2 regions of the Synechococcus sp. 60AY4M2 genome follow, and region 2 is predicted to be linked to the other one. Evidence: predicted binding sites of a transcription regulator. Region 2 holds the regulator's gene; the other holds the start of a gene.
What was found. Region 2 encodes HrcA, which represses chaperone genes, less so after heat shock. Its sites were predicted from a motif close to TTAGCACTCNNNNNNNNNGAGTGCTAA; they were not measured.

Region 1 (25,023 bases), 1.8 Mb from region 2:
GGAGAGGGGAAATTGGCGGGATTTTGGGTAGGAAGGGATCCCATCTGGATTAGTCTAGAGGGAACTTGGTCTGGCCTCATCGGCGTTTGCCATTCCCTGCGAGTTTGCCTATGTCTGTGATTCGCGCCCTCCACAGCCAGTTGGTAACCAAAGAGCGCTCGGCGGAGGAGATCGCCCGCGAATACCTGGAGCGTCTCACCCAACTGGAGCCGCAGCTTAAAAGCTTTATTACTGTAACCGAAGAACTGGCTCTGCAACAGGCCAAGGCGGTGGACGCCCGCATTCGGGCCGGGGAAGAGATTGGCCCTTTGGCCGGGATCCCGTTAGCTGTCAAAGACAACCTCTGTACCCAAGGGATCCGCACCACCTGCGCTTCCCGGATGCTGGAGGGGTTCATCCCGCCCTACGAGTCGACGGTGACGGCGCGGCTGGCGGCTGCCGGCATGGTGACGGTGGGCAAGACCAACCTGGACGAGTTTGCCATGGGCAGTTCTACGGAAAACTCGGCCTTTCAGCGCACCGCCAACCCCTGGGACCTGACGCGGGTGCCGGGGGGATCCTCAGGCGGGTCGGCGGCGGCGGTGGCGGCAGACCAGGCGGTGGTGGCCCTGGGATCGGATACGGGGGGATCGATCCGCCAGCCGGCGGCCTTCTGTGGCGTGGTCGGCCTCAAGCCCACCTATGGGCTGGTCTCCCGCTATGGGCTGGTGGCTTTTGCCTCCTCTTTGGATCAAGTGGGGCCCTTTGGGCGCACGGTGGAGGACGTGGCCCTGCTGCTGCAGGGGATTGCCGGCCATGACCCCCTGGATTCCACCAGCCTCAAGGTGGAGATCCCGGACTATAGCCAGGCCCTGATCCCCGAGATCAAAGGCTTCAAGATTGGAGTCATCCGCAACCTGCTGGGGGAAGGCTGCAGCGAGGAAACCCGTGCTGCTGTGGAAGCCGCCATCCAACACCTACAGGAGCTGGGGGCGGAGATCCTGGAGATCGACTGCCCCAGCTTTCGCTACGGCCTGGCCACCTACTACATCATCGCCCCTTCGGAAGCTTCTTCCAATCTGGCCCGCTACGACGGCGTCAAGTACGGCCTGCGGGAACCCGCCGACTCGCTCTTGGCTATGTACGGCAAAACGCGCGCCCGCGGCTTTGGGCCGGAGGTGAAGCGGCGCATCATGATCGGCACCTATGCCCTCTCTGCCGGCTACTACGACGCCTACTACCTCAAAGCCCAGAAGGTGCGCACCCTGATCAAGCAGGATTTCCTCAGGGCCTTCGAGAAGGTGGATGTGCTGGTCAGCCCCACCACCCCCACGCCAGCCTTCAAAGCGGGGGAGCGGGAGGATCCCTTGAGTATGTACCTGTGCGACCTGATGACGATCCCGGTCAATTTGGCGGGCCTGCCGGGGCTGAGCCTGCCCTGTGGCTTTGCCAACGGTCTGCCCATTGGCCTGCAGATCATCGGCAACGTCTTGCAGGAGAGCAAGGTGCTGCGGGTGGCCTATGCCTATGAGCAGAGCACCGACTGGCACAAGCGGCGACCTCCCCTGGGACAGCCCCCCCTTGAGCAGGCCCAGGGAACCGCTCAACAGCCCAAAGCCAAGAGCAAGTCCACCAAGGGGAGCAAAAAATCCAAAAGCTGAGCCCACTAGGCCATGCCCATCTGGTTGGCTGCCGAGAAGCGCTCCATGAAGCGCAGGAAGCGCTCCCATTCTGCTTCTGTTTCCATGTCGTAGATCACTTCCAAGGCCTTGAATTCCCCGTTCAAGAACTTGGCTTTGATGTTGCGGGTGGTCAGCTCCCCTTCCTCGTCGATCATCCGCATGCCAAGGATGCTTTGCGTGTCGGACTTCAGCTCCTCAAAGCGAAAAATGGCGGATCCCCGCTTGCCGGTTTTGGATTTCAGCAACCGCACCTGCGTTGGCACTTCTGGAATACCGGGAGAAAACTCAATAGTGGCCATAATTTTTAAAAAAACTCATTCAAGTCATTATAGTTGTTCCAAACACGATGATTAAGACACTTTGTCGCTGACCCAAGCGATCCCCGCCCCTAGCGGCCCTCACCCCCAGCCCCTCTCCCAAGGGGAGAGGGGAGCTGGAGATCGATGGATAAGCTGTTTCCCAGCCATTTGCTAGGTGGGGATCGGATCCCTGGCCAGAAACTTTTTCAACTCCCAAGCGGCCATCTGCTCCAGGTGGTAACCGGCCTGGCGCTGCGCCTCGGCCACATCCGGGATCCGGTCACAGAGGGCAGCAACTCTAATGGGAAGGGGTCGGGCGGCCAAGTCGGCCCGGGCTGCCGGGGTGGCCTGGCCACAGAGAATCAGCAGGGGCTTCTGGGCCACCATGGCCTGCTCCAGCACCGCCCCCACTACCTTGCCCATGCTGCTCTGTTCGTCAAGGCGGCCCTCGCCAGTTACCACCAGATCGCAGCGGCGGAGACGCTCCGGCAGGGCCAAGTGCTGGGCCAAGAGCTGGATCCCGGACTCCAGGGTGGCGCCCAAAAAAGCCACCAATCCTGCCCCCAGCCCGCCGGCGGCGCCGGCCCCTGGGATCCCCTCCACGGCCCGGCCCAGATCCCGCTCCACCACCCTGGCCCACTGCTGCAGTGCCTGCTCCAATTGCCGCACTTGCTGGGGAGTGGCGCCCTTCTGGGGGGCAAAGACGGCAGCCGCCCCCAACGGGCCAGTGAGGGCGTTCTGCACATCGCAGAGGCCGCGGATGCGCTTGCCTTGCCAAATGCGCTGTTTAGGTGGCTCGATGCGCGCCAGGCGGGCCAGCTCCCCTCCCCCCCAGCCGATGGGATCCCCGGCCCCATCCAAGAGGCGATAGCCCAAGGCCTGCGCCATCCCCGCACCCGCATCGACGGTGGCGGATCCGCCCAGCGCTATCCAAATCTCGGCGATGGGATCCCGGCAGACGGCCCGCAACAGCTCCCCCAGGCCATAGGTGGTGGTGCGGGTGGGATCCCGCTGCTCAGGGGGCACCAAGGTCAGGCCGGCCACCTGGGCTACTTCCAGCAGCGCCCGCTCGCCTGCCACCCCGTACTCGGCCCAGACGGGATCCCCCAGCGGGCCAGTGACCCACAGCCCTCGTTTCTCTCCCCCCAGCGCCGGCAACAAGGTCTCCAGCGTGCCCTCGCCCCCATCGGCCAGGGGGAGTAGCTCCACCTTGGCCTTCGGCAAGACCTGGCGGATGCCCCGGGAGATGCTCTCCGCTGCTGCCTTGGCTGTCAGGGATCCTTTGAAGCTATCCGGGCAGATCAAAACCCGCCGAGGTGGGCGGCTGAACTCAGATCCCTGGTCTGGTGAACCCATACCCAGCATCAGCCCTAAAACGTCCTCGGCGGCAACAGAGAGGATGGATTGAACTTGGCTGCGGGCCCGCAAGGCTGAGCCCGGAGCTATTGGGCACTGCCCCCCTCCGCTGTTGGAGGTTGATCCGGTGTTGAAGGTTGGGGAGAGGGGACGGCGGCGGATGAGTTGCCCAAAGACTGCTCCAGGGCCAGACGCTGCTCCATCACCCGCAGAAAGTAGCCACCCATCATCGCCCCGGAGAGCATTTTTGCCAAGCTCTCGCGGTTGGTGATGATTTGAACGCCAAATTGGTCTGGCGGCAAACTGCCCACCAAGCTGCGAATGTTGTGGCCCAAGATCTCCAGCACCTCCGGCGACGAGTTGCGGGCGATGTCTTGAAAAACGCTGGGATCCTGAGACTGCAGATATTGCCAGAGGCGGTTGTTGGGGCTGGGCGTTTGCGCGGCCTCAAAACCAGGAATGAAATTGATCGGGCTCGACATGGAGTCACCAAGCTCCCCAAACACAGCAAATCTAGCCCAACTCGGAGCTGTTGGCCCCATTCCTTAGGCCTTCGCAGCTCCGCCAATTGGGCTATGTCAAACCTAACACCCGAGCCTCGCCGCCTTCGGTACGGGATCCCACCCCTTTGAGGCGGCAAATGCCGTACCTCGGGAGGCGCCGCCTCGGAGATCAACCGTCGGCCTCGGGGATCCCCTCTGCCGGCTCCTCTTCAGCTTCCGCCGGATCCCTGATAAACGAAGCGGGCACCACCGTCACTCCTACAATGCTGTCCTCCGGATCCAAGCGCTGCACCAGCACCCCTGTCGCCTCGCGAGACTGAGTGGGGATGGCCTTGGCCAACTGGCGCATGACAATGCCTCTGGCAGTTACCAACAGGATCTCGTCTTCGGCATTGACGATGCGCAGGGCAGCCAGCTCATCCGACTCCTGGCGGAACTTAGTGGCGATCACCCCCTTGCCGCCCCGGTTTTGCCGGCGGAAGTGGTCGATGGCCGAGCGCTTGCCCCGCCCTTCTTTGGTAATCACCAGCACCCAGGGGTTGGCCAGCCTCTCCCCCTCTCGCTCAGCGGCCATCACCGACTCGGCAAAGATGATGTCCATGCTGACGATGTCGTCGCCGGGGTTGAGGGTGATGGCCCGCACGCCGCGGGTGGCTCGCCCCAGGGGGCGCAGTTGCTCGTCATCTGCCCGGAAGCGGATGCACATGCCCTGGCGGGTCGCCATAACCACATCGTCGCTGGAGCGGGCGCGGCGCACCCAGCGCAGCTCATCGTTTTCCTCCAGAGAGATGGCAATCAGGCCGTTGGAACGCACATTGGCAAAGGCGCTGAGGGCCGTTTTTTTGATGTAGCCCGCTCGGGTGAGCATCACCAAGTATTCGTCGTCGCTGAACTCGCTCACGGGCACCATCGAGGTAACCCGCTCTTCCCGAGTGATGGGCAGCAACTGGACGATGGCGCTGCCGCGGGCGGTGCGGCTCCCCTGCGGGATCTCGTAGGCGGGCAGGGTATAGACCATCCCCCGATCCGTGAAAAAGAGGATAGTGTCGTGGCTGCGACAGGCAAAAAACTGCTCGATGGCATCGTCGTCTTTGATGCGGGCGCCGGCCTTGCCGCGGGTGGCCCGCCCCTGCACCTGGAACTCTTCAAGGTCCATGCGCTTGATGTAGCCCTGCTCGGTGAGGAAGATGACCGTCTCGCGGTTCTCGATCAGATCGGCAACCTTGAGCTCACAGTCTTCCAGGCAGAGGCGGGAGCGGCGCGGGCTGGCAAAGCGGCTCTTGAGCTGCTGCAGCTCTTCGCTGATGATCTGCATCACCCGCTCCCGGCGGGCCAAAATATCCCGCAAATCGGCAATTTGCCTCACCAAGTCTTCGTGTTCGGCCTGGATTTTCTCCGCTTCTAGGGCGGTGAGGCGGCGCAGTTGCATCTGTAAAATGCCATCGGCTTGCGCTTCGCTCAGGCCCAACGTTGCCTGCAACTCAGCTCGGGCTGTGGCGGCATCGGCGGCTCCGCGGATGAGGGCGATCACCCGATCCAACTGCCCCAAAGCCAAAAGGTAGCCCTGCAACAGGTGATCCCGCTCTTCGGCTTTCTGCAGCTCGTAGCGGGTGCGCCGCTCGATCACCTCTGCCCGAAAATCCAAGAAAGCCTGCAGTGCGTCCCGCAGCGTCAGGGTGCGCGGCTCGCCGTTGAGGATGGCCAGCATGTTGACCCCGAAGTTGCTCTGCAGGGGGGTTTGCTTGTAGAGGTTGTTGAGCACCACCTGAGGCTGAGCATCCCGCTTCAGCTCGATCACCACCCGCATGCCCTCGCGGTCGCTTTCGTCGCGGATGTCGGCAATGCCCTCCAGTTTTTTCTCGTTGACCAGCTCGGCAATTTTTTCAATCATGGCTGCCTTGTTGGTTTGGTAGGGCAGCTCGGTGATGATGATGGCCTCCCGCGTCGGTCGGCCCCGCTGCTCGATGGTCTCCACCGTGGCCACCCCCCGCAAGGTGATGGAGCCGCGCCCGGTAGTATAGGCTTCGCGGATGCCTTCCTGGCCCATGATCAGCCCGCCGGTGGGGAAATCGGGGGCCGGGATCCACTGCATCAGCTCCAGGCTGGTCAGGTTGGGGTTGTGGATGAGGGCGATCAGGCCGTCCACCAGCTCTCCCAGGTTGTGGGGCGGGATGTTGGTGGCCATGCCCACGGCAATGCCAGAAGAACCGTTCAACAGCAACTGCGGGATCCGCGCCGGCAGCACCAGCGGCTCCTGCTGGGATCCGTCGTAGTTGTCGATGAAGTCGACGGTGTTGGCGTCGATATCCTGCAGCAGGGCTTCCTGGGCAAAAGCGGTGAGGCGGCACTCGGTGTAGCGCATGGCCGCCGGCGGGTCGTTGTCGATGGAGCCGAAGTTGCCGTGCCCGTCCACCAGGCGCTCCCGCATGGAGAAGTCCTGGGCCATGCGCACCAGGGCTTCGTAAACCGCCTGATCCCCGTGGGGATGGTATTTCCCGATCACATCCCCCACGACGCGGGCGCACTTGCGAAAAGGGCGATCCGCCGTCAGGCCCAACTCGTGCATAGCGTAGAGGATGCGGCGATGCACCGGCTTGAGGCCGTCGCGGGCATCCGGCAGAGCCCTCCCGACAATCACGCTCATGGCGTATTCCAGGTAGGACTGCGCCATCTCCCGCTGCAGGTCGGTGGAGATGATGCGCGCGGTCAATTCGTTGTCGCTCATGGGTGGGGGTAGAGGTGAGGGATCCCGGTCGGCTTGGGCGCGGGCACGGTTCGAGGTTACAAAGCTGTCGCAGCAGCAATCGCCATTGCCGGCCAACGGTCGGCAACCCAGGAAACTAAAATAAAGTGCGCCTGCGTCTAGTCTACCATTGCCTTTTGCCGGGGCAGAGGGAGTTGCCCGGAGCTGCCCCCTGTCCCAAGGGGATCCCTGAAGACATTTATAGATAAAAATCTATCCTCTAATCGGGGCGTTATGGTAACGCTCAATGATAGGCTGCCTATAGCATTGAGGGCAGTGGGGCATGTTGGGCCAAGTGACGGGGCAAGGTGGGGGAGTGCTGGCTTGGCGTCGGCGTCTGAGCCTAGAAAACTGGCGTGGGGATCTCTTCGGTGGCCTGACGACGGCTATTGTCTCGCTGCCGATGGCCCTGGCCTTTGGGGTGGCTTCTGGTGCCGGGCCGGTGGCGGGCTTGTATGGGGCGGTGTGTGTGGGCTTTTTTGCTGCCCTGTTCGGCGGCACTCCCACCCTCATCTCCGAGCCCACCGGGCCGATGACGGTGATGATGACGGCAGTCATTGCCAAGGTTACCGCCAGCTATCCGAACCAGGGACTGGGGCCGGCCTTCACGGTGGTGATGGTGGGGGGCCTGTTTCAGGTGCTGTTTGGATCCCTGAAGCTGGGCAAATACATCACCCTTATGCCCTACAGCGTCATCTCCGGCTTTATGTCGGGGATCGGCTGGATCATGATTTTGCTGCAGATCCCGCCCCTTTTGGGCCACGCCAGCCAGGGGGGAGTGATCGGGGCGGTGCAGAACCTGCCGACCTACCTGCTCAATCTCAAGTTCCCGGAACTGGGGTTGGGGCTGCTGACCCTTGCGATCCTCTTTGGCTATCCCAAGCCTTGGCGAAGAGTGGTGCCGCCCCAGTTGGTGGCCCTGGTGCTGGGAACGCTGGTGGCCAACTTGTTCATGGCTGACTGGGATTTGCGGCGCATCGGGCCCATCCCCACCGGCTTGCCCCAGGTGCAATGGCCGCAGTTGCCCTTTGCTTCCCTGGCCAGCTTGGTGTTGGACGGGGTGGTGCTGGGCATGCTGGGCTGTATCGACACCCTCTTGACGGCGGTGATTGCCGACAACCTCACCCGCACCCGCCACGACTCCGACCAAGAGCTGATCGGGCAGGGGATCGCCAACCTGGTCTCCGGCTTCCTGGGGGGCTTGCCGGGGGCGGGGGCGACCATGGGCACGGTGGTGAATATCCAGTCAGGGGGACGTACGCCCTTGGCGGGCATCACCCGCGCCCTCATCCTCTTGATGGTGGTGCTGTTTGCCGCTCCCCTCACCCAAGGGATCCCGATGGCGGTGCTGGCGGGGATCGCCTTTAAGGTGGGGGTGGATATCCTCGACTGGAGCTTCCTGAAGCGGGCCCACCGCCTCTCCCTCAAAGGGGCAGCCATTATGTACGGGGTGATGTTCATGACGGTGTTCGTGGATCTCATCGCCGCCGTGGGGGTAGGGGTATTTGTGGCCAATTTGCTCACCATTCAGCGTCTGAGCGAGCTGCAAGCGGAAGAGGTGAAAGCCATTACCGATGCGGACGATGCCGTAGATCTCACCCCGCGGGAAAAGGAATTGCTGCGCCAGGGCCGCGGTCAGGTGTTGCTATTTTACCTGAGCGGGCCCATGATCTTCGGGGTTTCCCAGGCCATTTCCCGCCAACACCAGGCGGTGGCCTCCTGCCAGGCTTTGGTCTTGGATTTGTCCGATGTGCCGATGCTAGGCGTTTCGGCGACGCTGTCCTTGGAAAATGCCATCCGCGAAGCTCTAGATCAACGCAAACAGGTGTGGATCGTCGGGGCCAAGGGTCGGATCCGGCAGCGCTTGGAAAGCCTGCATCTGCCCTTGCCGGCAGAGCGATTTGTGGAGAGCCGGGAGGCCGCTTTGGCCGAGGCCGTCGCCCAGTTGGGCTTGCCGCTAGAACCCAGCCCCCTGGTTTGAGCCCTCCGATGAGCCCAACAAGAAAGCTGCAGACTTCGTTTGCCGGATCTGGGTCAGTTCTGGATCTATGCACTGGAAAGGTCGGGTTGCCTACTTGGCAACCCTGCATCGCAAAGAGCAGGTGATCGGCCCTCTCTTGGCCCACCACCTGGGGATCCAGGTGCAAGTGATACCTCTGGACACCGACCAACTGGGCACCTTCTCGCGGGAGCGGCCTCGGCCAGGGGATCCCATCCACACCCTACGCCTGAAAATTGAGAGAGCCCGCCAAGCTCATCCCGCCTCTTTGGTTTTGGCCAGCGAGGGATCCTTTGGCCCCCACCCCCAGATCCCTTGGATCCCTTGGAATCAGGAGTGGGTCATGCTCAGGGTTTTTGAACCCGGCGCGGAGCCCTTGGAGCTGGTCGGCTATGCAGAGAGCACCCAAACCAATTTCAGCCATCGCTGGGTGCAGAGCTGGGCAGAAGCGCTGGACTTTGCCCAAAGGGCGGGTTTTCCCCAGCACGCCCTGATCGCCCTCGACCGGCCAGAAAAGCCCCAGGTTATCCACAAAGGAATCCAAGACGAAGCAACCCTGAAGCAGGTGGTGGGGGAGCTGCTGGCTCGGCAGGGTGGCCTGCATCTGGAAACCGACATGCGGGCCCTGTACAACCCAACCCGGCTCCAGGTTATCGCAGCCGCCACCCAAAACCTAATCGCCAAAGCCCAAAGCCTGTGCCCGGCCTGCGGCACTCCTGGCTACTGGCAGATCCGCTCGGTCTCTGGACTGCCCTGCGGCCAATGTGGCGCCCCCACCCCCGTGGCCAAGGCTTGGGTATATGGCTGTGCTCGCTGTTCCCACACCCACACCGAGCCTGTGGCAGAGCCCTGGGCAGATCCCGCTCAGTGCGCCTTTTGTAACCCCTAACTTGTCTTGAGAAGGATCCCGGCGCCAGCTCCAACTCGATGTATTTCGGTGCAAGGGCAAGGCTTGGGAGACTTGCTATAAAAAAGGGATCCGCAGTGGCGGATCCCTAAGTTGTTTTTAACCTAGGCAGGACAGCAAGGGGTTAGAAGGTAAACACTGCCCGCAGAGCGCCCACACCAATGGTTGGGTCGTTGTCCCCAGGTAGAGCACCATTGGGGTTGCTCACAAAGTAGGCTGCCGGGGTAAGGGTGAGGTACTCGTTCACCGGGAAGCTGTAGTAAACATCCACAATGAACGGGCGGGTATCCCAAACTCCTTCATTTTTGGTGGTCACAATTGGCTGGCCAAAAACCACACCCCCTTGAGCACCCTCAATGAACAGATCTGGGAAGGCAAAGCCAAACAGCCAGCCGTTGAAGTCTTCGTCGCCCGGATCGATGGTGCCCGCCGGTACCACGTTGGGCAGGTTATAGTCAACGTTGCCCGCCGTAAACCAGCCAGACGCAATAATCCGCGGGGTAATCTCCCAGTTGGCAGCCACAGAAAAGGCGTTCACCCGTGCAGAGGTGGACACATTGGTTACTCTCAGAGGGCCACGGAAAAGAGCTGTACCGTTGGCCAAGAACTCAGGGCCATCGTTTGCCGTCTGCAGATAGGTACTGGCAAACTGCAGGTAAATCTCTAGATTTTCATTCGGCAGGAAGCCCAGCTCTACCGCGTGGGCACTGTCGCTACCGGTTATACCGCTGTCGCCGAAGCCCTTGCCCAAGGCTTGAGCGTTCCTGGTGCTGTAGCTGTAGGCCAAGCGCAGTTGATCGGAAAGGCGGTAGCGGAAGCCAAACAGAGCTCCACCTGGCACATCCGCCGTGGAGTTGGGAGCATCAGCAAAGTCGGAGAGAGCTTCGAAGGGTGTGCTGTAGTTGAATACATCGAACACACCTGAGCCAACGATACCCGTGTAGATGGTAGCTGCTCGGTTGAAAGCTGGGAATTGGTAGATCAGCTTGGCCAGGGTGAAAGTGCCGCCGCCACGGCCGCCAAACTCAAGGCCGGGATCCCCATCAAAGAACTCAGTCACAGCATCGCGAGCTTGGAGACGAATGCGCAGGCGATCGCGACCCACAAAAGAAGCATCGAAGTTCAAGCGTACCCGATAGGGAAGAGTCATGTTGGCTTGGTTTTGCTCTGCCACTACCTTCCCATCAACAACTCTGTCTTCCGTGAGAGCGCTGCCTACAACAGCGGCGATGACTTGGGCATTCAACTTGGTAACCGGGTTGAAGACCTTCCCTTTCAAATCAGTAACATCGGCCTCCAGGGCATCCACCCGCCCGCGTAGGGCTGCCAGCTCAGCAGCAAATTCCTCTTGCAAGCGCTGCAGAGTGGCCACGTCTTCCTTGGAGACTTTGTCGGCCAAACCGGCTGCAATCAACTCATTGATGCGATCCAAGCAGGCGTTCATACCGGCGGCAAACTCAAAGCGAGTCATGGCCCGGTTGCCGCGGAAGGTGCGGTCAGGGTAGCCGGCAATACAACCGTAGCGCTCCACCAAGGATTGCAGGGCTTGGAAGGCCCAGTCGGTGGGCTGCACATCCGAAAGCTCAGAGATGGAGGTGACCGGCCCGGTAGCTTGGGCATAAGCCACTCCAGGGGTCAGAATCGCTGCTGCACCCAGAGTGCCGGCCAGCAGCGTTTTCCAGTAGTTCGCGTGTTTCACGGGCATGTTTCTCTCCTTGTTCTTTTCCTCACACCTTTTTGGCTGTAGGGATGTCTTCTAGAGGTAACCAATTGCCTAACTCAAGAACAAGTCTGGCAACTGCGGACTTCGGTGAAGACATGATGTGGAGATTATGATACAGCCGAAGTCCACATCCTCTTGCTGTCCGGCCTGCCCTACAGTTAATGCGGTGTCCCCACATCTGTGGCCAAGACATGGGTATCTGTTCCCGCCATTCTCACACCTACACCGAGCCTGTGGCAAAGACCTGGGCAGATCTCACGCAGTGCGCTTTTTGTAGCCCATGGCCTCGTCTTAAGCTCAACCTCAAGCTCTTCAATGTCAGCATCCTTATCCCCACAGAGGAGTTGATTATTCTTATTCAATGAAGGGATCCAACCCAGTGGATCCCTACTTAGCAACTTGGATGTCAGCGCAGGGATTTTAAGAACTAGAAAGTAAACACAGCTCGCAAAGCCCCCACGCCGATGGTTGGGTCGTTGTCTCCGGGTCTGCCGCCATTGGGGTTGCTCACAAAGTAGGCAGCAGGCGTTAGAGTAATGTACTCGTTGACCGGGAAGCTGTAGTAGACGTCCACAACGAAGGGGCGAGTATCCCACACTCCGTCGTTGTCTGTGGTCACGATTGGCTGCCCAAATACAATCCCGCCTTTGGCACCCTCCACAAAGAGGTCAGGGAAAACAAAGCCAAAGAGGAAACCATTAAAGTCTTCCTCTCCCGGATCAACAGTACCAGCCGGTACCACATTGGGCAGGTTGTAATCCACATTGCCAGCCGTAAACCAGCCAGACAAGGTAATGCGAGGGCTGATTTCCCAGTTGGCTGCGACTGTAAAGGCGTTTACCCGCGCAGAGACATTGACCTGCGTTCTTCTTACCGGTCCACGGAAGAGACTTTTACCCGTGGCCAGGAAGGTGGGGCCGTCGTTCGCCTGCTGCAGGTAGGTGGAAGCAAATTGGAGGTAGAACTCCAGACCCTTTGTCGGCAAGAAGCCCAGCTCGACGGTGTGAGCGCTATCATCACCTGTTAAGCCACTATCGCCAAAGCCTCTCCCCAGAGCTTGACCTCTTCTGGTGCTGTAGGCGTAGGCTAAACGAAACTGGTCGCTCAAACGGTAGCGAAAACCAAATAGGGTTCCGCTGGGCACATCTGCCGTAGAGTTGGGAGCATCGGCAAAGTCCGACAGGGCATCAAAGGGCGTGCTGTACTGCAGAACGCTCGACACTCCCGTACCCGTAATGCCCGTGTAGATAGTAGCAGCGCGGTCGAAAGCAGGGAATTGATAAACCAGCTGGGCAAGGGTGAAGGTACCACCTGCACCCCCCTGGAAGCCAACGCCTGGGTCACCCTCAAAGAAGGTAGTAACCGCATCGCGAGCTTGTAGGCGGATACGCAAGCGATCCCGGCCAACAAAGGAGGCATCGAAGTTCAGGCGTACCCGATAGGGAAGAGTCATGTTTGCCTGATTTTGCTCGGCTACCACTCTTCCTTGTACGACCCGGTCTTCTGTAAGAGCGCTACCAAGAATTGCGGTAATGACCTGAGCGTTAAGCTTGGTAACTGGGTTGAAGATCTTCCCTTTCAGATCGTTAATCTCAGCCTCTGCCGCATCCACCCGCCCGCGCAGGGCTGCCAGCTCAGCAGCAAATTCCTCTTGCAAGCGCTGCAGAGTGGCCACGTCTTCCTTGGAGACTTTGTCGGCCAAACCGGCTGCAATCAACTCATTGATGCGATCCAAGCAGGCGTTCATACCGGCGGCAAACTCAAAGCGAGTCATGGCCCGGTTGCCGCGGAAGGTGCGGTCAGGGTAGCCGGCAATACAGCCGTAACGCTCGACCAGCGATTGCAGTGCTTGGAAAGCCCAGTCAGTGGGCTGCACATCAGAAAGTTCAGAGATGGAGGTGACGGGCCCAGTAGCTTGGGCATAGGCCACTCCAGGGGTCAAGACTGCTGCTGCACCCAGGGTGCCGGCCAGCAACGTTTTCCAGTAGTTCGCGTGTTTCGCGGGCATGTTTCTCTCCTTGTTCTGTGTCCTCACACCTGTCTCGGCTGTGGCGATGTCTTCTAGAGGTAGTCAACTGTCTAACTCAAGCACGAGTCTGACAACTGCGGACCCTCGAAAAACATGGTACAGCCCTGTTTCACATCGTCTACCACTTTACACACTTTTTCTTTTTGAATGAGACTCAACGTGAGGCTCAACGGCGGCAGACGCTCCAGGCCCCATACCCATTACTTTACCTCAGGGATCCGACCCTGACTAGCGGGTGCACGCCAAAGCCGAGACAGAGCTCCTAAGTCGCGGGCTGAAGCGGGGATGGGCGGTACCGGACTCGAACCAGTGACATCCTGCTTGTAAGGCAGGCGCTCTACCGCTGAGCTAACCGCCCTGGGGGATCCCAGCTCACCGAGTCTAGCATTGCCGGGAGGCTATTTCCCCATGCCCAGGCTCTGCGCCTTTTGGTAGACCTTTCCCTCGGTCAAAAGGGAGGGGGCAATGCAGATCTCCACCTGGTGCATTTCTTTGAGGTTGGCGGCGCCCAGGGTGGCCATGCTGGTGCGCAGGGCGCCCCAGAGGTTGTGGGTGCCGTCATCGAGGCGGGCGGGGCCGCACAAGATCTCTTCCAGGGTGCCGGTGGATCCCACGCGGATGCGGGTGCCGCGGGGCAAGATGGGGCTGGGGGTAGCCATGCCCCAATGAAAGCCGCGACCGGGGGCCTCATAGGCGCGGGCCAAGGGGGATCCGATCATCACTGCGTCCGCTCCACAGGCGATGGCCTTGCAAATGTCGCCACCGGTCACCAATCCCCCATCGGCAATCACAGGGACATAGGTGCCGGTTTCCGCCAAAAACTGCTCCCGTGCAGCGGCACAGTCGGCAATCGCTGTAGCCTGTGGTACCCCCACCCCCAACACGCCGCGGGAAGTACAGGCAGCGCCAGGGCCGATCCCCACCAAGACACCGGCAGCTCCGGCCTGCATCAGCTCCAGAGCGACATCGTAGGTAACGCAGTTGCCCACCACAACAGGAATGGGCATCGACCGGCAAAATTGGGCCAGATCCAGCAGTTCCATGCCTTCGGGAACCTTGTGGTGAACGGAAACCACCGTGGCCTGAACGAAAAACAGATCCCCCCCGGCTTCAGCCACCAGGGGGCCATATTCAGCTGCGTGGGCGGGCACACAGCTAGCGGCCGCGATGGCGCCGGCCGCTTTGATTTGGCGGATGCGCTCTTGGATCAGCTCCGGCTTGACCGGCTCGCTGTAGAGGCGCTGCATCAGGGGAACGAACTCGTCTTTGCCGACCGCGGCAATCTGATCCAGCACCTCATCGGGATCGGCGTAGCGGGTTTGGATCCCGTCCAGGTTGAGCACGCCCATTGCCCCCAGCTTGGAGAGCAAGATGGCCATCTTGACGTCCACCACGCCGTCCATGGCGCTGGCGATGATGGGGATGGGCCGTTGGATCCCTCCCAGGGTGAAGTGGGTGTCCACCAAGCTGGGATCCAGGGTTCGCCTGCCCGGCACCAGCGCAATCTCATCCAGCCCGTAAGCGCGTCTTGCCTGCCGATTGCGCCCCAGTTGTGCGTTCATTTCCCTCCCCTCTGACAGGATCCCTTCTTCCTATCATGCCGCCAACGTGTGATTTGAGACTAGCAAGAGCCGGGTTTTCCCTCCGGTTTAGCTTCGCTTGTCTCTGCCTCAACGGAAGTCTGGCCGGTCTGGCAGAAGCCATACCCTCGCCCGAGTTAAAGCCCTTGTGGAGTTTCCGGCGAGGAAACAGGGCTCTTCCCTTGCAATGAGGGGGGCAGGGGAGTGAAAATGTGGCCTTCTTGCAGGTTGCCGAAGCTGTGGCAGCGCTCGGATCCCCAGCGGAAGCCGTAGAGGGCGATGTAGGCGCACATTAAGGCATCGACTTGGTCTTCGTAGTTTTTGAGTTGGCGGCCCCTAAGGGATCCCACCTCCACTTGGAGCAGGGGCTCGTGGCCTTGCAGAGACGGATCGGCGCTGGCCAAGGCGCGCAGATGTTGCTGGTACAGCCGCCACGCCTGTTCTCGTTGCAGCCAGGTGCGGCGGGGACGCGCTTTGTAGGGGAGGCTGCGGCTGAGGCCAAACAGGCTCACCATGGCGCTGTGGGGGAAGACTTCGGTGATCTGCCGGGCCAGGGATCCCTGCTCGATGCTGGCCTGCTCGCGAAAGCCATAACTGGCTAGGGCTTGCACCAAGGCTTCCCCTCGCACCTGGCCGTTTTTGGCCAAGAGGCGGCGGTTGGCCGGGTGGGCGCCAGCGGCATAGGCGCGAAACACCCGGTTCAGCTCGGCTTCCGCCCGCCGCTGGCCGCTGGGGTTGGGGACGCGCAGGGGGGCATCCACCGCCACCAGGCAGGGATCCCCTCCCGCTTGGGCTTGGATGTAGTCCACAATCTCCTGGTCGGTTTGCAAGAGGCGGTTGTCCCGCAGGTGGCCCGTCAGGTTCGGGGCTTGGGGATCCCCGCTCTCAACCTCCAGCGTTGCCACGCCAGAGGGGTTGCGGGCCGACCAGGCCAGGTCTAGGCCAATGCAGATTAACCGTGCCACGCCGCCTTCTCCTTCCGTTAGTAGGATGGCTCGCCCTCACCCCCCGGACGCCTGGGAGAGGGAAATGCCCAAGAATAAAGGGATCCCAGCCGGGATCCCGGAAGATGGTTGCTCTGACAAGGCAGCAGACTTTCCGCTAGCTGGCGAAGCCTCTGCCTCTTCCTGCCCGAAGATTAGTAGTCGTAGTCATCCACGCCGCCGCCACCGCCAGCGGGCTTGTTGCTCTTGGGCTCCGGCTTGTCCACCACGATGGCCTCGGTGGTGAGCACCATGCTGGCAATCGAGGCGGCGTTTTGCAGGGCAGAGCGAGTGACTTTGGCCGGGTCAACGATGCCCGCCTCAAACATATCCACATAGGCGTCGTTCTGGGCGTCGTAACCCACCGTGAAGGGTTTCTCTTTCACCCGCTCCAGCACGATCGAGCCGTTCTGGCCGGCATTCTCGGCAATGCGGCGCAGCGGAGCGCCCAGCGCGCGGGCAACCAGCATGGCCCCTACCAGCTCATCGCCGGACAAGTTGGCCTGCGCCCACTCCGTTACCGCCGGCATCAGGTGCGCCAGGGTAGTGCCGCCGCCGGGGACGATCCCCTCTTCCACCGCCGCCTTGGTGGCGTTGATGGCGTCCTCCAGGCGCAGCTTGCGATCCTTCATCTCAGTTTCGGTGGCCGCGCCCACTTTGATCACCGCCACACCGCCGGAGAGCTTGGCCAGGCGCTCTTGCAGTTTTTCTTTGTCGTAGGTGGAGTCGGTTTCTTCAATTTGGCGACGGATTTGCTCACAGCGGGCTTTGACAGCCGCTTCGTTGCCTTCCGCCACGATGGTGGTGTGGTCTTTGGTTACCGTGACGCGACGGGCCGAGCCGAAGGAGTCGAGACGGGCGTTCTCCAGCTTCAGGCCGCGCTCTTCGCTGATGACCTCACCGCCAGTGAGGATGGCGATGTCTTCCAGCATGGCCTTACGGCGATCCCCAAAGCCAGGCGCTTTCACCGCCACCACGCTCAGCACGCCCCGCAGCTTGTTCACCACCAGAGTGGCCAGGGCTTCTTTCTCGATGTCTTCGGCGATGATCAGCAGCGGACGACCGGCGCGGGCCACTTGCTCCAGCACCGGCACCAGGTCTTGTACCAGGGTGATTTTCTTATCGGTAATCAGGATGTAGGGGTTTTCCAGAACCGCCTCCATCCGCTCCGTGTCGGTGACGAAGTAGGGGGAGATGTAGCCTTTGTCAAAGCGCATCCCCTCCGTCACTTCCAGCTCAGTGGTCATGGACTTGCCTTCTTCCAGGGAGATCACCCCTTCGCGGCCCACTTTGTCCATGGCCTCGGCGATCATGCGGCCCACTTCCTCATCGTTGCCGGCGGAAATGGCCGCCACCTGGGCAATGGCTTTGGAGTCTTCCACCGGGCGGGCATGTTCGGCGATCTTGTCCACCAGGAACTTCACGGCTTTGTCGATGCCGCGCTTGAGGGCAATCGGGTTGGCGCCGGCGGCCACGTTTTTCAGCCCTTCTTTAACCATGGCGTGGGCCAGGACGGTGGCGGTGGTGGTGCCGTCCCCAGCCGTGTCATTGGTCTTGGAAGCCGCCTGACGGATCAAGGAGACGCCAGTGTTTTCAATGTGGTCTTCCAGCTCGATCTCTTTGGCGATGGTTACCCCATCGTTAACAATTTGGGGTGCGCCAAACTTCTTCTCCAGCACGACGTTGCGCCCTTTGGGACCCAGGGTAACGGCTACGGCTTCTGCCAAAATATCCATGCCGTGCTCTAGGGCGCGGCGGGCTTCTTCACTGAAGATGATTGATTTGGCCATAGTCAACCTCTCCGATGCAAATGCAGGTAAGGGTGAAACAGAGTCTTAAGGATTCAATCGTTCGTTGAACTGCTGCTGAATCACTGACTATTACTGAACAATGGCGAGAATGTCCCGCTCGGCCAACAGCACATATTCATCGCTGCCCAGCTTGACTTCGGTTCCGGCATACTTGGAGTAGAGCACTTTGTCGCCGGCTTTCAGTTCCATCGGGATCAGCTTGCCCTCGTCGTTGCGCTTGCCAGGGCCAACAGCAACCACTTCCCCCACCTGGGGCTTTTCCTTGGCAGTGTCCGGCAAGAAGATCCCACCTGCGGTTTTCTCGTCCTGCTGAGCGATTTTGACCAGCACGCGGTCGCCCAGCGGCTTCAGGGTAGAGACGTTAAGAGCTACTGCAGCCATGACGAATGTCCTCCGTGATCCTAAAGCACGAAGCTGAAGTTTTCATTTCCATTAGTTCCACTTCCCCGAAGGGAAGCGACTTAGCACTCTCGACTTACGAGTGCTAGTTTATCAGCCAACTTTCTGGCCTGACAATAGCCTCTGTCGGTGGGATCCCGCTTTTGGCGGGTACGGTCGGGGTGCGGATCCCCCTACTTCTGGGCCTGTTGTGGGATCATGGCCTGAGGTAGGTTGGGCAAGCAGGTGCGGATCCCGTTGTTTCAAGTGGATGCGTTTACGGCAGTGCCTTTTAAGGGCAATCCGGCAGCGGTGTGTTTGCTGCCTCAGGAGCTGCCGGCAGCTTTGATGCGAGCAATTGCGGCGGAGAACAATCTGTCGGAAACGGCTTTTTTGCTGCCCCAGGGATCCGAAGGCGAGGTTCCCCACTATGGGCTGCGCTGGTTTACTCCCACCACGGAGGTAGAACTCTGTGGCCATGCCACGTTGGGCAGCGCCTATGTGCTCTTGACCGAGATTCACCCGGAAGCTCAGGGGGTGGCCTTTTCCACCCGCAGTGGCCGGCTGCAGGTGCGGCGGCAGGGGGAGCGGCTGGCGATGGATTTTCCCGCCCAGTTCCCGCAACCCTGGCCGGAAGGCCAAGAGCAGGTGGCTGCGGCATTGGGGATCCCTCCTCTGGAGTTGTACCGCGGCAGCATGGGGGTAGCGGTGCTGACTTCGGCCCAGCAGGTGCAGCAGCTGCAGCCGGATTGGGAGCGGGTTCAGGCACTGCCTGTTTCTGGGTTGATCGTCACTGCCTCGGGAGGGGATCTAGAAGACCAGCCAGATTTTGTCTGTCGTGTTTTTGCCCCCCAGTTGGGGATCCCGGAGGATCCGGTGACCGGGTCTGCCCAGTGCCTGTTGACACCCTATTGGTCGCAGCGCCTGGGCCGGACTGAGCTCAAAGCCCGCCAGCTCTCGGCGCGGGGAGGCGAGCTGTGGTGTCGCGATCTCGGCACTCGGGTGGAGATTGCCGGGCAGGCGGTGCTGGTGATAGCGGGAGAGCTGAGGATTCCCTAAAAAAACACCCCGGCTGGCTCCGAGGTGCTGGGAAGACTCTCGCGAAGAATAAGTGCGCAAGCTAGCCCAAAAGTTCTGCCGCCTGGATGAGCTCCACTTGCTTTTTCTTGAGCACTAGCAGAAGCTGGGTGATGGCCACCGCTGCCAGGAAGGCCACCAACCACTTCACCCGTTCCGGGTTCTGCAGCACCAGATCCCGCTCCACTTGGCCAAAGCCGCCCACGTTGGGGTTGTTGGTAACCGGATCCCCTTCTTGGACGCTGTCGCCAATGTTAACCACCAACTCCGGCCCCGGCGGCACCACCAAGTGCTTCAGTCCGCCTTCAGTCTCGAAGCTGAGCACCCGCGTGCCCGGCAACTCGTATTCGGGCGGCACCAGGGCGGCCAGCTCAGGCGGCAGATCGCTGAGGTCAGATTCGATGGTGGCGATGCTTGTCAGACGACCCGTGGCAGGAGCGCGGAAGACGTTGTTGTTGCTGAGGCTGCCATCGGGGTTGATCTGGCCACGACCGCGGTTGGCGCCAATGTAAACCCGATATTTCATGAAGGCCACGGAGGGATCCTCCTTCGGGTCAGGGGCGACCACCGGGAAGACGATTTCCTGGTGCTGCTCGCCGGGCAGGGGACCCACCAGGAGAATGTTGGGCTTCTCGTCGCTGTAGGGAGTGATGTAGGTCTCAGCGGTTTCCTGGCGCTGCTCCTCCGTCATCTCCTCCTCGGTGGCCAGGCGGAAGCCTTCTGGCAACACCACCACAGCGCCAACGTTCAAGCCGCCCTTGCTGCCATCCGCCAACACCTGTTGCTTGCTCAAGTCATAGGGGATCCCGACCTTGATGGTGAACACCTGGCCCGGGGTAACTGCCTGCGGCACTTCGGCACGGGCAGGCATGGCGTTCAGGTGGCAGTTGGCACAGACGATTTTCCCGGTGGCCTCGCGCGGGTTGTCGTAGGCCATCTGGGCGTAGTACGGATAGGCTGCTGCCGGAGGGGATCCCGTCCCCAGCAACAGCAGCAGCGCACACAAGGCCAAGTAAATTCGCTTCATAAGTTAGCTCAGAATCTCAATCAAAATTCTCGCAAGCCCTTTGGGGCAATCTCCTCAAAGCTCACAACTCATGCTCTAGCCAGGACTAGCGCAGCAACCTCTCTGGCCTTTTCCCCCACTTCTGACCCGGCTGTGGCCCCTTACAGGGGTCTCTCTGGAGCCTATCGTAACGCCTCAGGCCTCGCGGAAATCGGGGCCTTGCCAGGGGCTGAAGCGAACGTTGTCGCCGTCCACCGTGGCGCTCACCAGCTCCAGGGAGCGGGGAGCCGGCCCCCGGATGACCTTGCCGTTGGCCGCGTACTGGGATCCGTGGCAGGGGCACTTGAACAGGTTTTCCCCCGCGTTCCAGGGCACCACACAGCCGAGGTGGGTGCAAACCGCGTTGAGGCCGTAGTTGGCCACCGCCCCGTTGTCGATCACAATGTAGGTGGGATCCCCCTTCAAGCCTTGGGCCAGCACGCGATCCGTGGCGGCGTGAGTGGCCAACAGCTCACTGACGCTGATGGGCTTGCCGAGAGCATCTTGAGCTATCACACCTTCTCCTGCCCCACCGGAAGAGGGCGGAATAAAATACTTCACCACCGGGTAGAGGGTGCCCACCACCACCACCCCCACCGAGCTGCTGAGGAGGGCATTCAGAAAAACCCGCCGGCTCATGGGGGGTGCCTCGAAGTTGCTAACCGCTTCCGTCATAATGGCCAGTACAAACCTGAGAAGTTTTAATGTTCGTTGACAAACGACATCATCCTAACCGAGCTCCTTGGCTAATATCATTAAGAAATGCAAAGCTAAAGGAAGTGCAAGGGAAGAGGCGGCGGTTTTTCTGCTGCGGCCCAGCTCAGTCCCAACCCAATCCGAGCCAGACCATGACGGGATCCGACTTTCAAGCTTTGCTGCGGGAGAAGTGGGGCTATTCCTACGACGTGCAACTGCGCCGCATGGGGGGCAGGGTGGTTCTGTTGGTGATGTGGCGCTACCTGGAGCAGCCCTCTTTCCCCTTGAGCGAAGCCGAGTATCTGGCTCGCCTGGAGTCTGTCATGGCCCATTTGCAGGCGTGGGGCGTGTGGGAAGCGGTGCAGCGAGAAATTGAGGCTACCCGTCAGAAACCCCGCATAGGCAAGGCGGTGGCCATTCCTTTGAATTTGCAAGGGGTGGGAGAGCGCGCCTCCGAGTGGCTGCTGTAGTCTTCCTCGCCCCCGGCTCTTCCCTGAAGGGGAGTTTGCAATTGCAGCAACCGACAGGTTCGTCCCTATGACGAAAACTCCAGACCTCAGCCGGCCTGCGGCTATCCAACTTCCACCAGGCCGGCCTGCAAGGCATGCAGGAACTGGCGGGCGGTGCGACCGGAAAAGCCGTTCTGCTGTTGCGCCCAGAGGAGGGCTTGGCGGCGCAAGGTATCTAAAGGGTGCGGGAGGCCCAGCCGTTGCGCCAGGTGTTCTACCGTGGCCAGGTAGTCAGCTTGGCTAAAAGGGGTGAAGGTAAGGGTAAGGCCGAAGCGATCCCGCAGCGACAGCTTTTCCTGCACCGTATCCCAGGCGTGGACCTCTTGATCTTGGGGACTGGGACGATCGCCAAAAAACTCGCGGATAAGGTGGCGGCGGTTGCTGGTGGCGTAGAGACGGACGTTGGGCGGTGGTGGAACAAGATCTCCTTCCAGGAGCACCTTGAGCTGCTTAAACTCAGTTTCGTCGGCCTCAAAGGAGAGATCGTCCACAAACAGGACAAAGGGCAGCCCCCACCCTCCCAGATCTGCCAAGATCTGAGGCAATTGACCCAAATCTCCCCGTCTCAGCTCCAAAAGGCGCAGCCCCTGGGAACCGTAGCGGCGCAGCAACGCCTTCACCAGCGAAGACTTGCCGGTGCCCCGCGCCCCATAGAGCAGCACATGCAACGCCGGATCCCCCCGCAGCAGGGCTTCGGTGTTGGCAGCCAACTGCCGTTTCTGCCGTTCATAGCCGTAGATCTCTTCCCAGTCGGGCAAGTCGGGAGTGGGGATCCCCTCTAGCCCTGCCGGCCCCCAGCGAAAGGCCCAATAGCGGCCACAGAGCCCCACCCCCGCTCGGCGGTAGTGGGCGATCAGCGCCTCCAGGCTCAGGCCCCAGTCGGCAAAAGAGCGCGGATCCCAGCCAGGGCTCTCCCCTTCCCCATCCGGCCAAGGGATCCCCAGGCCCAGCGCCCGCATCTGCTCGGCAATGGTCTCCTGGCTATCGGCCAGGATCTGCAGGCAGCGGAGATCGTGGCGGGCCGCTTGCACAAGGGGGGCTGGGATCCCTTGGGGTCGAAGCGCCGCCCGCGAGAAAGGGTTATCGGCCCAGCGGATCTCTCGGATTAGCCACTCCCGCCAGCTCAAGCCCTCCTGGGCCAAAAGCTCAAACCAGCGTCCGTAGGCTCTCCAGCAGGGCAAGGGATCCCCGCTCATCAACTCCTGGGTGAGCTCCTGCCAGGTCAGGGCCAAGGGGTGGGCGCAGATTTCCCGAAACACCAGCAGCTTAGCCGCCGCTTCCGCCGCTTCTTCGAGGGGGGTCATCGCTTCAAGTCGCTCTAACTTGGCGTTGTCAAAGGGGCTGGGGGTGAGGGCCGGCCCAGAGCGCTTAGCGGGCATTGTCCCGCCGGCCCAGCTCGTAGAGGCCACCGCCAACGCAGGCAATCAGACCCCAGGAGACGGCCCAGCTGTTGCCCAAAGAGAGTTCGGTGAGGGCCACCACCACCGCTGCTGCCAGCAAGAAAGGAAGGACGCTGAGCAAAGAGGCCAGAGCTCCGCTGGGATCCCAGGCCAACTGTTTTTCCCAACCCTCCTGCAGGCGGCGGTGCAGCGGCGACAAGCCCCACATCAGCCCCAGACTCCACAGGGCTGTGGCCGCCCACAACGAAGGGCGGATCGCCTCCAGTCCCCCCAGTTCAACCCCCATAGCATCCATCGGCCAGCTCCCAACCTTGCCTTTCTAGGCTAGCGAGATTGGGCCCACTCAGTGGCGGTGATGGTGGTGCCGGGAAATTGGATGGGATTGCCCAGGCTCTGGATCTGGGCCTGGAGAGCCGGCAACAGCCGCAAGTCCAGCAGCGGCTCGCGCAGGATCTCCGCCGGGATCAGATCCCGCTCCAGGGCAAAGTGGGCCGTGTGGCCGGCGGCTGTGCCGATGGCCCATTCCACCGGGTGCACCCGATAGGAGGCGCTGGCAATGCGGCTGGTGGCAATGTTCTTGTTGCCGGCCAAGAGGTTGTCGATGCGCTGGGGGATCAAAGCCCGCAGTGGGATCTGGTAGGGGTAGCTGGGGGCCTGGGCATCCTGGTTGTGGCTGGGGGGCAGGGAAAAATCCGGCAATAGACAATCGTGAAAGTCGATGGGGTACTGGCCCACCCCCACCGAGTCGTAGAAAATAAAGGGCCGCCCGCGATTGAGCTCCGATTCTCGCGTGGTGATATCCGACTCGTAGATGGTAAATCCCTGCGGGTAGGCAGGGCTGGGCCGACCGATGATGCGCCGCGACTCGCGAATGTAGGGGTACTTGGAAAGGCCGCTGGCAGTTCCCATGGGGCTATCGGGCCCCCGCAGGTAGGCATAGCGCAGGTAAAAGTCTTTTTGAAAGTCGGGATCCGCCTGCTGCAACAGAAAATCCGTCCGCCCCGCCACCAGCCAGTAGAAAAAGCCCTTGGCATGCTGCTCGGCCCGCCGCAGCGCCTCCACCCGCAAGCCCCCCATCCAGCCGCCGGGATCCAGTTGGCCTGAGGCTTGCAGTTGCTCGTGGGTGAGAATCAGGTTCATCTCCGGCCCGGTGATGCGCCAGTCGTTGCCCCAGGTCCAGTTTTGCATGGATTGATCCCCCACCCGGATGGCCTCTTCCCCAAAGCCAAACACCTGGCCGCGGATGCGGCGGTAGGTAAAGACCATCCCAAAGTTAAAGCGTGGATGTTCAAAGCTGTAGTAGGGGCCGTGCAGCGGGTCGTTGTAGAACTTGGGCTTGATGGGCACCTGCGGCACAGCAGAGCGCTCCATAACAAAGGTGTAGGTAAACCCCTGGGTGCAGTAGGGATCCCTGTAGGGCTTGGAGCTGGGCTCCCAGCGGCTTTCCCCATCCGTGCCGAGGCGGTAGGGCACCCGCGCCAGCGGCAGCAGCTCGCCGGTTTCGGTAGCATCGATAACCACCCAGGGCAGGGTTTTGCCTTGGCGTTCTGGCGGCGGCTCAAAGCGCAGGATCTCTTTGTCCCAATCCTCGGTGGGCTCTAGGCGGTAAAAATTCAGAAAGTAGCTGGAGAGATCCCCCCGATTCTCCGGCTGGACGCCGGCGTGTTTGGGGATGTTGCGGATGGCCTGCACGCTGCGGATTTGGTAATCCTCGATCTGCAAGTCCTTGACCACCGTCTCGGTAAACAGCCGCAACTGCCCCGACTGCAGATAGGGATCCACCATCTCCCGCAGGACCTGGTGGCCCACCTGGGGCGAGAAGCAGAGCACACTCACCCAGCACTTGCCGGGATTGGGATCACCGCCGTACTTTTCCCGCACCCGGCGGCGAAACTCTCTATAGCCCTGGGGAAAGATCTCGTTTTCCCGCTGCAAGGGCCGCTCATCCAAAGCCGAGACCCCCTGGGCGCTCACCTGGCCGCCAATCCAGTCGGTGATCTCGGTCATGCACACCTGTCGGCCCAGTTGCAGAGCCTCGTAGGCCGCTGCCACCCCCCCCAGCCCGCCCCCGGCGATGAAGATCTCACAGGGGATGCGGGTTTCCGACAAGGGCTGGGCCAGAGCCGCCCCGGCGCCCAGGATCCCGGCCCCCACAAGGCCGCCGCCCCATCCCTTGAGGTTGAACAGAAGTTTCATCCCACCTCCGCCCCGTAACTGGGCCTGTCGGACTTTCCGGCAACTTTTATCATGGGGGAAAGCGCTGCGAGTGCTCATGCCGAATTCCACCTTCGTCATCACCACGCCGATCTACTACGTCAACGCTG
Region 2 (6,441 bases):
GGTCAGTTCTGAGCCTAACCACCCCACTCGAGCTGAGGCAGGGCCGCAGGAGGTGCGAACCGAGGCTGCTCCTGCCCCTGTCGGCCCTTACAGCCAGGGCATTGCCGCTGCGGGGCCATTTCTATTCGCCGCCGGACAGGTGGGCCTGGATCCCAAAACCGGCAAGCTGGCGGGGGAAGATGTTGCCTCGCAAACTCGGCAGGCGCTGCTGAACCTGAAAGCCGTGCTGGAAGCAGGGGGAACAAGCTTGGCCAATGTGGTGAAGACCACCGTTTTTTTGGCGGATATGAAAGACTTTGCCGCCATGAACGCGGTTTATCGAGAGTTTTTTGCCGCCGATCCGGCACCGGCCCGCTCTTGCGTGCAGGTGGCTGGCCTGCCCTTGAATGCCTTGGTGGAAATCGAGGCGGTGGCCTGCTACCGATAGCGGCGGTTAAAAGCTGCAACTCTTCAACCCCCAGATCCAGAATGTTGGCCATCTGGGCTGGGGCGACCGTTTTCCTCGGGTGCGGATCCCGGCAAGTCGGGCACCGGGTCGTAGCCTCCCGGGTGCCAAGGGTGGCAGCGGCAGAGGCGGCGGATCCCCAGCCAACCGCCTCGGATGGCACCGTAGCGCCGCACGGCTTCCAGGGTGTACTGGGAGCAGGTGGGGTAGTAGCGGCAGGCAGGCGGTAGCAGAGGGGAGATGGCCACCTGGTAGCCTCGAATCAGGGCAACTAAACCGCGAGTCAAGGGATCCGACCGTTCCGCCATAGGCCAGCGTACAAAAAGGCCATTTCCAGGCTAACGTCTGCCCTCCTGCGCAGCTCCAGACAAGAGGTTAAGATCCAAAAAGTCACCACCCAAATATACATTTCGTAATACTTCTGTTCGGGGATGCCGTGGAGACGGCTTTGCTCCTCGGCATGGTTGTAAGAGTTTCATCAGGAGTGGGCGTGAGGGCATTTGGGCGGCTACAGCCAGCACAGCGGCGCAACTTGGGCATTTTGTTCGTGGCCGGGCTGCTCTTTTGGGCCAGTCTGTCTGCGCTGTTGCCCACGCTGCCGCTCTACGTCCGGGATGTGGGCGGCACCAGCCAAGAGGTGGGCTTGGTGATGGGGGCCTTCTCGATTGGGCTGCTGGCTTTTCGTCCTTGGCTGGGGCGGCTGGCGGATGGCCACAGTCGGCGCATTGTGTTGCTCATCGGCATGGGCGCGGCGGGGATGGCGCCTTTGGGGTACTGGCTTTGGGATTGGATCCCGTGGATAGCGCTGGTACGGGCCTTTCATGGGATCAGCATCGCCGCTTTTGCCACCGCCTACGTTACTTTGGTGGCGGATTTTGCCCCGGAAGAAAAACGCGGCGAGATCTTGGGCTACATGAGCTTGGTCAATCCCATGGGTGTAGCCATCGGCCCTGCTTTGGGCGGTTTTTTGCAGGAGCTGGCCGGTTATGGCCCTCTGTTTCTCTTCGCCGCTTTGCTGGGGTTGGTGGGCTTTTTCTGTACCCAATTGGTTCGAGAGCAGCGCCGTGGGGATTGGGGATCCCTGCCCTCGGATGGGGCGTTTTGGGGCCTTGTGCTCAGCCCGAAGGTGTGCTCTCTCGCCGGGGTCATGTTGTTGGTTGGCCTGGCCTTTGGCACCCAGACCACGTTTGTGGCTCTGTTGATCCAAGAGGCCGGAGTTCCCCTGAATCCAGGTCTTTTTTATACGGCGGTGGCCCTGTCCAGCTTCGGCGTGCGCCTGCTGGCTGGTCGCGCTTCCGACCGCTACGGGCGGGGGCCGTTCATCTCGCTCAGCCTGGCCACCTATGCTCTGGCGATGGGGATCCTGAGGGTTGCCGACAGCGCTGCGGCTTTTCTCGCCGCCGGGATCGTGGTGGGGTCGGGTTTTGGCACCTTGATCCCGCTGATCTCCGCCCTGGTGGCGGATCGCTCTGAGCCGGCGGAGCGCGGTCGCCTGTTTAGCTTGGTGATGTGTGGCTTTGACTTGGGCATTGGGCTGGCGGGGCCGATCCTGGGCACGCTGGCGGGGGGGTTCGGGTATCGGGCCATGTTTGGCTACGCCGCCCTTCTGGCGTTGGCTTCCTTGGGCTCTTTTCTCTGCTTCTCCAACGGGCGACCGGGATCCTCCCTGCGCTTTGCCTTGGGCCTGGAAACCGATCGGTTTCGACAGCCAGATCCTGTCCCTTCGGAACAGCCCCAGCCGTCCCCTCCCCTGCCAACGGGATCCCGTCCTGCCCTCTAGGCACCCTGATTTTTGTCCCCAAGTCCGATTTGCCCTATCCTAGGCTGGGGTTGCTGTACAAAAAAGAACTCTGGGCAGATGGGAGCACGGGGTTGGCTTGCCCTCCTGGGATCCCTGCTGGTGGGCGCCTTAGGGGGATGGATCGAGAGCGCTTGGGGGGTAACGGTGCGGGTGGCCTTGGCCGATGCCACCGCCCCTTTGGTGGTGGGGGTTTCTCTCCCTGCCCAACTGACCAATAGCCGCCAAGAGGTGCTGGCCGAGTTGCCCCCCATGCAAGGGTTTCTGGCCCAGCCCGGCCCTCAGGGGGTGCGCCTGCAGGGGGTGGTCAGCCCGGTGTTGTTCATCGAGCCGCAAGCGGGTGGCCTGGTGGCGGTGGATGGCCGCTGGTATTCTGGCAAAGTGCTCCTGACCGGCTACAACCGCTTGCTGGCCATCAATTACGTGGATCTGGAAGACTACGTGGCCGGCGTGGTGGAAGCCGAGATGGGATCCCGCTTTCTGCCCGAGGCCCTCAAGGCCCAGGCGGTGGCAGCCCGCACCTATGTTCTTCACCACCGCAATTCCCGCGGCTGGTTTGACGTGTTTAGCGACACCCGCTCCCAGGTGTATCGGGGTCTGTCGCAGCGCTCGGCAGCCGCCCTAGCAGCAACACACGCCACCCGCGGCATCGTCATGGTGTATGGGGGGCAATTCGTGAATGCCATGTATAGCGCCAGCGCCGGCAGCCAAACCGTCGGGGTGAGCGGGATCCCTTACCTAAAAAGCCTGCCGGATTTTAGCCCCTATCCCAAGTACGGGCATGGCATCGGCATGAGCCAGTGGGGCGCCCAAGAATTGGCCCGCCGGGGCTGGACTTACCGCCAAATCTTGGCCTACTACTACCCCGGCGTCAGGTTTGGCCGGTTGCCGGATTGACCTACTCCCCCTTGCTCTGGGTTGCCAGGGGTGCCCATCTCCCCAGGTTGCCCTTCAGCCGCAAACGGGCCGGGTTCACCCTTGGCCGGCTTCTTCTGGTTAAGACCGGAGTGGACCTAAATAGGGCAGCCACAACTTTGCCCAAGAGCTTTTGTGGGCATGCCGATCCCGGCCTAGGGGACAAAACTGGCGGGCTGAGAAGCAGCAACCCAGACCACGCAATCTCCCCTCACCTCCAACCAGCCACCCCCTGGGTAGTCGGGGCTGCGGCTGCGGCGGCCTGCTTTCAGGAGCCGGATCCCGGCTTCCACCTGCTCAAAAGTCGGGTGATGGGGCAGCAGCAGCGACAAGAATTGGAACATCACCTGCCGCTGCAGAGCCAGGGGCGCAGCCCGCAAGGGATCCCGTCGCAGCCCCGGCAAAGCCGGCTCGTACACCTGCAACCATAGTTGGGCGGCTTGCGCCACCACCAGCTCATGCTCTGCCTGCAACAGCGTGGCCGCCCGATTCAAAGCCGCTTCCAGTTGCGGGTTAAAGTGCTGCTTGAGATAGGGCATCACCTCTAGGCGAAGGCGGTTGCGGCCATGAGCCAAATCCTGGTTGCTGCGATCCGGCCAGACCGGCAACTGGTATTGTCGGCAGAACTCTTCCGTTTCCCAGCGGGAAAGGCCCAGCAGGGGACGCACCAACCAAGCGGAGGTGGGATCCCGCTCGTCCAAACGCCGTTGCCAATCTAGGCTGACCAGGCCGGCAGCCCCCGTGCCCCGCAGCAGGTTCCACAAAAACGTCTCCGCCCGGTCGCTGGCCGTGTGCCCCGTGGCCACCGCCTCGCAGCTCCAGGTGCGCGCCCATTTGTCCAGTTGCTGGTAGCGCCAAGCCCTGGCCCCCGCCTCATCCCAGCGGATGGGATCGGCAGTCTCAACGGCGTGGGGCAGGCCCTGCTGTTGCAGCCATCCCTGCAAAAACTGGGCACACGCCGTCTCATCGGCTGACCAACGGTGATCGCAGTGCAAAACAAAGATCTGCCACCGCCAGCGCGGCTGCAAATCCCGCAAGATCTGGAGCAGGGAAAAAGAATCTTGTCCGCCGGAAAAAGCTACCAGCAGCCGCTGGCCGGGGCGAAGCAGTTGCCGCTCGCGAATGGCACACTGAACCCGCAAGTGAAGAGGAGAAAGCCTGGCCACAGTTGGCTATTGCTCGGGGGCAACCCAGACCTGGGATCCCTCAGGCAAGGGCCCGAGTGAGATGCGAGGCCACCGTCTGCACAGCCGCAATGCTCCGCTCGTAGGCCATGCGAGTCGGCCCCAGCAAGGTGACCGTCCCCAGCGGCGCCGAGCGGCGGCGATAAACTGAGGCGATGACCGTGCAGTGGTGCAGCGATTCCAGCGGGTTCTCGCTGCCAATGTAGATGATCACGGGAACGTTGTGGGATGGATCCTGATCTGCGGTGCTGGAGGATGCCTTCTCCCTGGCCGACGGGGCCGAGAGAGCCGCTTCGCTCGTGAACAGGCAACCTGGCGTGGAATAGAGCCCGATCATCCCCTGCAGCTGCTCGGATCCCTCTTCGAGCAACTGGGCCACCGCCTGCATCCGCTGAGCCTGGGAAAACTCCGGCTGCCGCATCAGCTCCGTCATGCCCGCGCTGAACACCTGTCCTAGAGAGGGCCGCAGGTAGCGTTGGACTACCGAGCGCAGCAGTTGCTGCAGCCAATGGCTGTAAGCGCGAAACTCCTCATCCAGCTTCAACCAGCTCAGATCCTGCAGCTCGGCAAAAGTCTTGCCCCGCAATTTCAGGGTGAGGAAGTTGCTCAGTAGCTGCAGTTCATCTTCCAGATCCTCGCGCCGATCGTCAGGCCAATCCGGTGGGCTGACCAAGGCCGAGTGGGTTTGATAGGAATCCGTAACCACCAGCACCATTACCCGCCCCGGCCCCACCGACAACAACTGCACGTGGTGAACGGCTACCACCGGCCCCTGGGGAGGGGTGATGAGGGCGATGCAACCGCTCAAGTGGGCCAAAAGCTGTGCCACCCTCTGTAGGAAGCTATCGAGGTCGTCCCCCAGCTCACGGTTGAGCTGATCCAGCAACTGCTGCAGCGCAGGATGGGGCTCCGGCTGGGGAGCATCGTTCGGGATCCCATCCATGTTGGCGGAGCTCAACAGATCGTTCACATAGACCCGATAGCCAAAGTCAGAAGGGATCCGACCGGCAGAGGTGTGGGGCTGGAACAGCAACCCAACCTGCTCCAGCGTGGCCAAGTCGTTGCGAATGGTAGCCGTGCTGACTCCGAGGTTGTAGGACTGGGCCAAGGTTTTGGAGCCGACAGGTTCTGCCGTGGCAATATACCTGCGCACCGTTGCCCACAGGATCTTCCGTTGTCTAGGAGTCAGTTCGAGTTTCATGGCTGCTCAAAAGAACCCAATCAACACCTGCTAAGGGGAATTAGCCAATGGATCTCAGGTCAACCAAGCTAGGGCTAAATGAGGATCAGATAAACTTTTACTTCTCTCTTTAACTTTATTGTTACCCTTTCATCTTGGGTTGCAGGCGCGGAAAATTGCAACAGCAGAGGTGGAAAGAGGTGGAGGCTCTTGGTTTGGCGAGAAAAGCGGAGCTCCCTGTAGCCTCTGCATCCTTATTTTTGCCCAAAGGGGGTACTAAAGTGTTAAGTCAACTCTAGGCTAAGTGAGCCTGCTGCTGCCTGTTCTGTATCGTTTTGTATCTTTCGAGGTCGCTCCATGTACTTGTCCCCCCAGGAGGTTGCTCTACCTGGCCGTCCAGCTAGCTCGGGATCGGCGGCAGTGGGGCCTCCAACTCAATTACCCCAAGGCGGTGACCTACCTGAGCGCAGCTATCTTGGAGGGGCGCGGGAAGGGAAAACCGTTGCTCAGGTGATGAGCGAAGGTCTGACGTGGCTGAGCCGAGAGGACGTGATGCCAGGGATCCCGGAAATTCAAGTAGAGGCCACCTTTCCCGACGAAACCAAGCTGTTAACCATCCGCTAGCTGCTTTCTAAGGATCCCCCAAAGACCCAGAGACTTTAGGAGGTTGTCCATCAGAACCTCCGGGGTACTCCCGCCACAGCGCAGCTTGGCGGGCTGGAGGATAGGCGGTGAGACGAAGGGGTTCAATGCCCCTGAGTCTCACAATCTGGGCGTTGCCTGCTGCTCGACATACTTCTTCAACTCCTCAACGGTGACCCCACCACAAGAGGCAACAAAATAGGCCCCTGTCCAAAATACAGGCTTGCTGTAGAACCGTGCCACCTCTGTGGCGAACTCTTTGCGAATCAACCGGCTG

Region 1: groES (co-chaperone GroES) is a predicted target of HrcA. The motif match lies at 18,056-18,082, and genes of this name have one in related genera.

Annotation. Positions count from the first base shown of each region.
Region 1 is NZ_AUMZ01000001.1:275,213-300,235, forward strand. Features, by position in the region: gene gatA (Asp-tRNA(Asn)/Glu-tRNA(Gln) amidotransferase subunit GatA) at 111-1,640, shown strand; gene psb28 (photosystem II reaction center protein Psb28) at 1,646-1,960, opposite strand; gene SYN60AY4M2_RS01190 (glycerate kinase) at 2,132-3,316, opposite strand; gene SYN60AY4M2_RS01195 (DUF760 domain-containing protein) at 3,403-3,798, opposite strand; gene gyrA (DNA gyrase subunit A) at 3,989-6,544, opposite strand; gene SYN60AY4M2_RS01205 (SulP family inorganic anion transporter) at 6,846-8,543, shown strand; gene SYN60AY4M2_RS01210 (DUF6671 family protein) at 8,611-9,450, shown strand; gene SYN60AY4M2_RS01215 (iron uptake porin) at 9,593-11,173, opposite strand; gene SYN60AY4M2_RS01220 (iron uptake porin) at 11,619-13,199, opposite strand; tRNA gene SYN60AY4M2_RS01225 (tRNA-Val) at 13,507-13,578, opposite strand; gene SYN60AY4M2_RS01230 (GuaB3 family IMP dehydrogenase-related protein) at 13,619-14,782, opposite strand; gene SYN60AY4M2_RS01235 (DUF429 domain-containing protein) at 14,938-15,765, opposite strand; gene groL (chaperonin GroEL) at 15,939-17,573, opposite strand; gene groES (co-chaperone GroES) at 17,664-17,975, opposite strand; gene SYN60AY4M2_RS01250 (PhzF family phenazine biosynthesis protein) at 18,219-19,031, shown strand; gene SYN60AY4M2_RS01255 (apocytochrome f) at 19,093-20,076, opposite strand; gene SYN60AY4M2_RS01260 (cytochrome b6-f complex iron-sulfur subunit) at 20,251-20,769, opposite strand; gene SYN60AY4M2_RS01265 (DUF3067 family protein) at 20,943-21,260, shown strand; gene SYN60AY4M2_RS01270 (ATP-binding protein) at 21,362-22,678, opposite strand; gene SYN60AY4M2_RS01275 (hypothetical protein) at 22,668-22,994, opposite strand; gene SYN60AY4M2_RS01280 (FAD-dependent oxidoreductase) at 23,024-24,895, opposite strand; gene metG (methionine--tRNA ligase) at 24,972-25,023, shown strand, end outside.
Region 2 is NZ_AUMZ01000001.1:2,087,024-2,093,464, forward strand. Features, by position in the region: gene SYN60AY4M2_RS09200 (RidA family protein) at 1-427, shown strand, start outside; gene yidD (membrane protein insertion efficiency factor YidD) at 451-732, opposite strand; gene SYN60AY4M2_RS09210 (MFS transporter) at 936-2,225, shown strand; gene SYN60AY4M2_RS09215 (SpoIID/LytB domain-containing protein) at 2,304-3,140, shown strand; gene tilS (tRNA lysidine(34) synthetase TilS) at 3,314-4,324, opposite strand; gene SYN60AY4M2_RS09225 (heat-inducible transcriptional repressor HrcA) at 4,365-5,543, opposite strand; partial or broken gene ureA (urease subunit gamma) at 5,880-6,146, shown strand; partial or broken gene tnpA (IS200/IS605-like element ISSoc3 family transposase) at 6,285-6,441, opposite strand, start outside.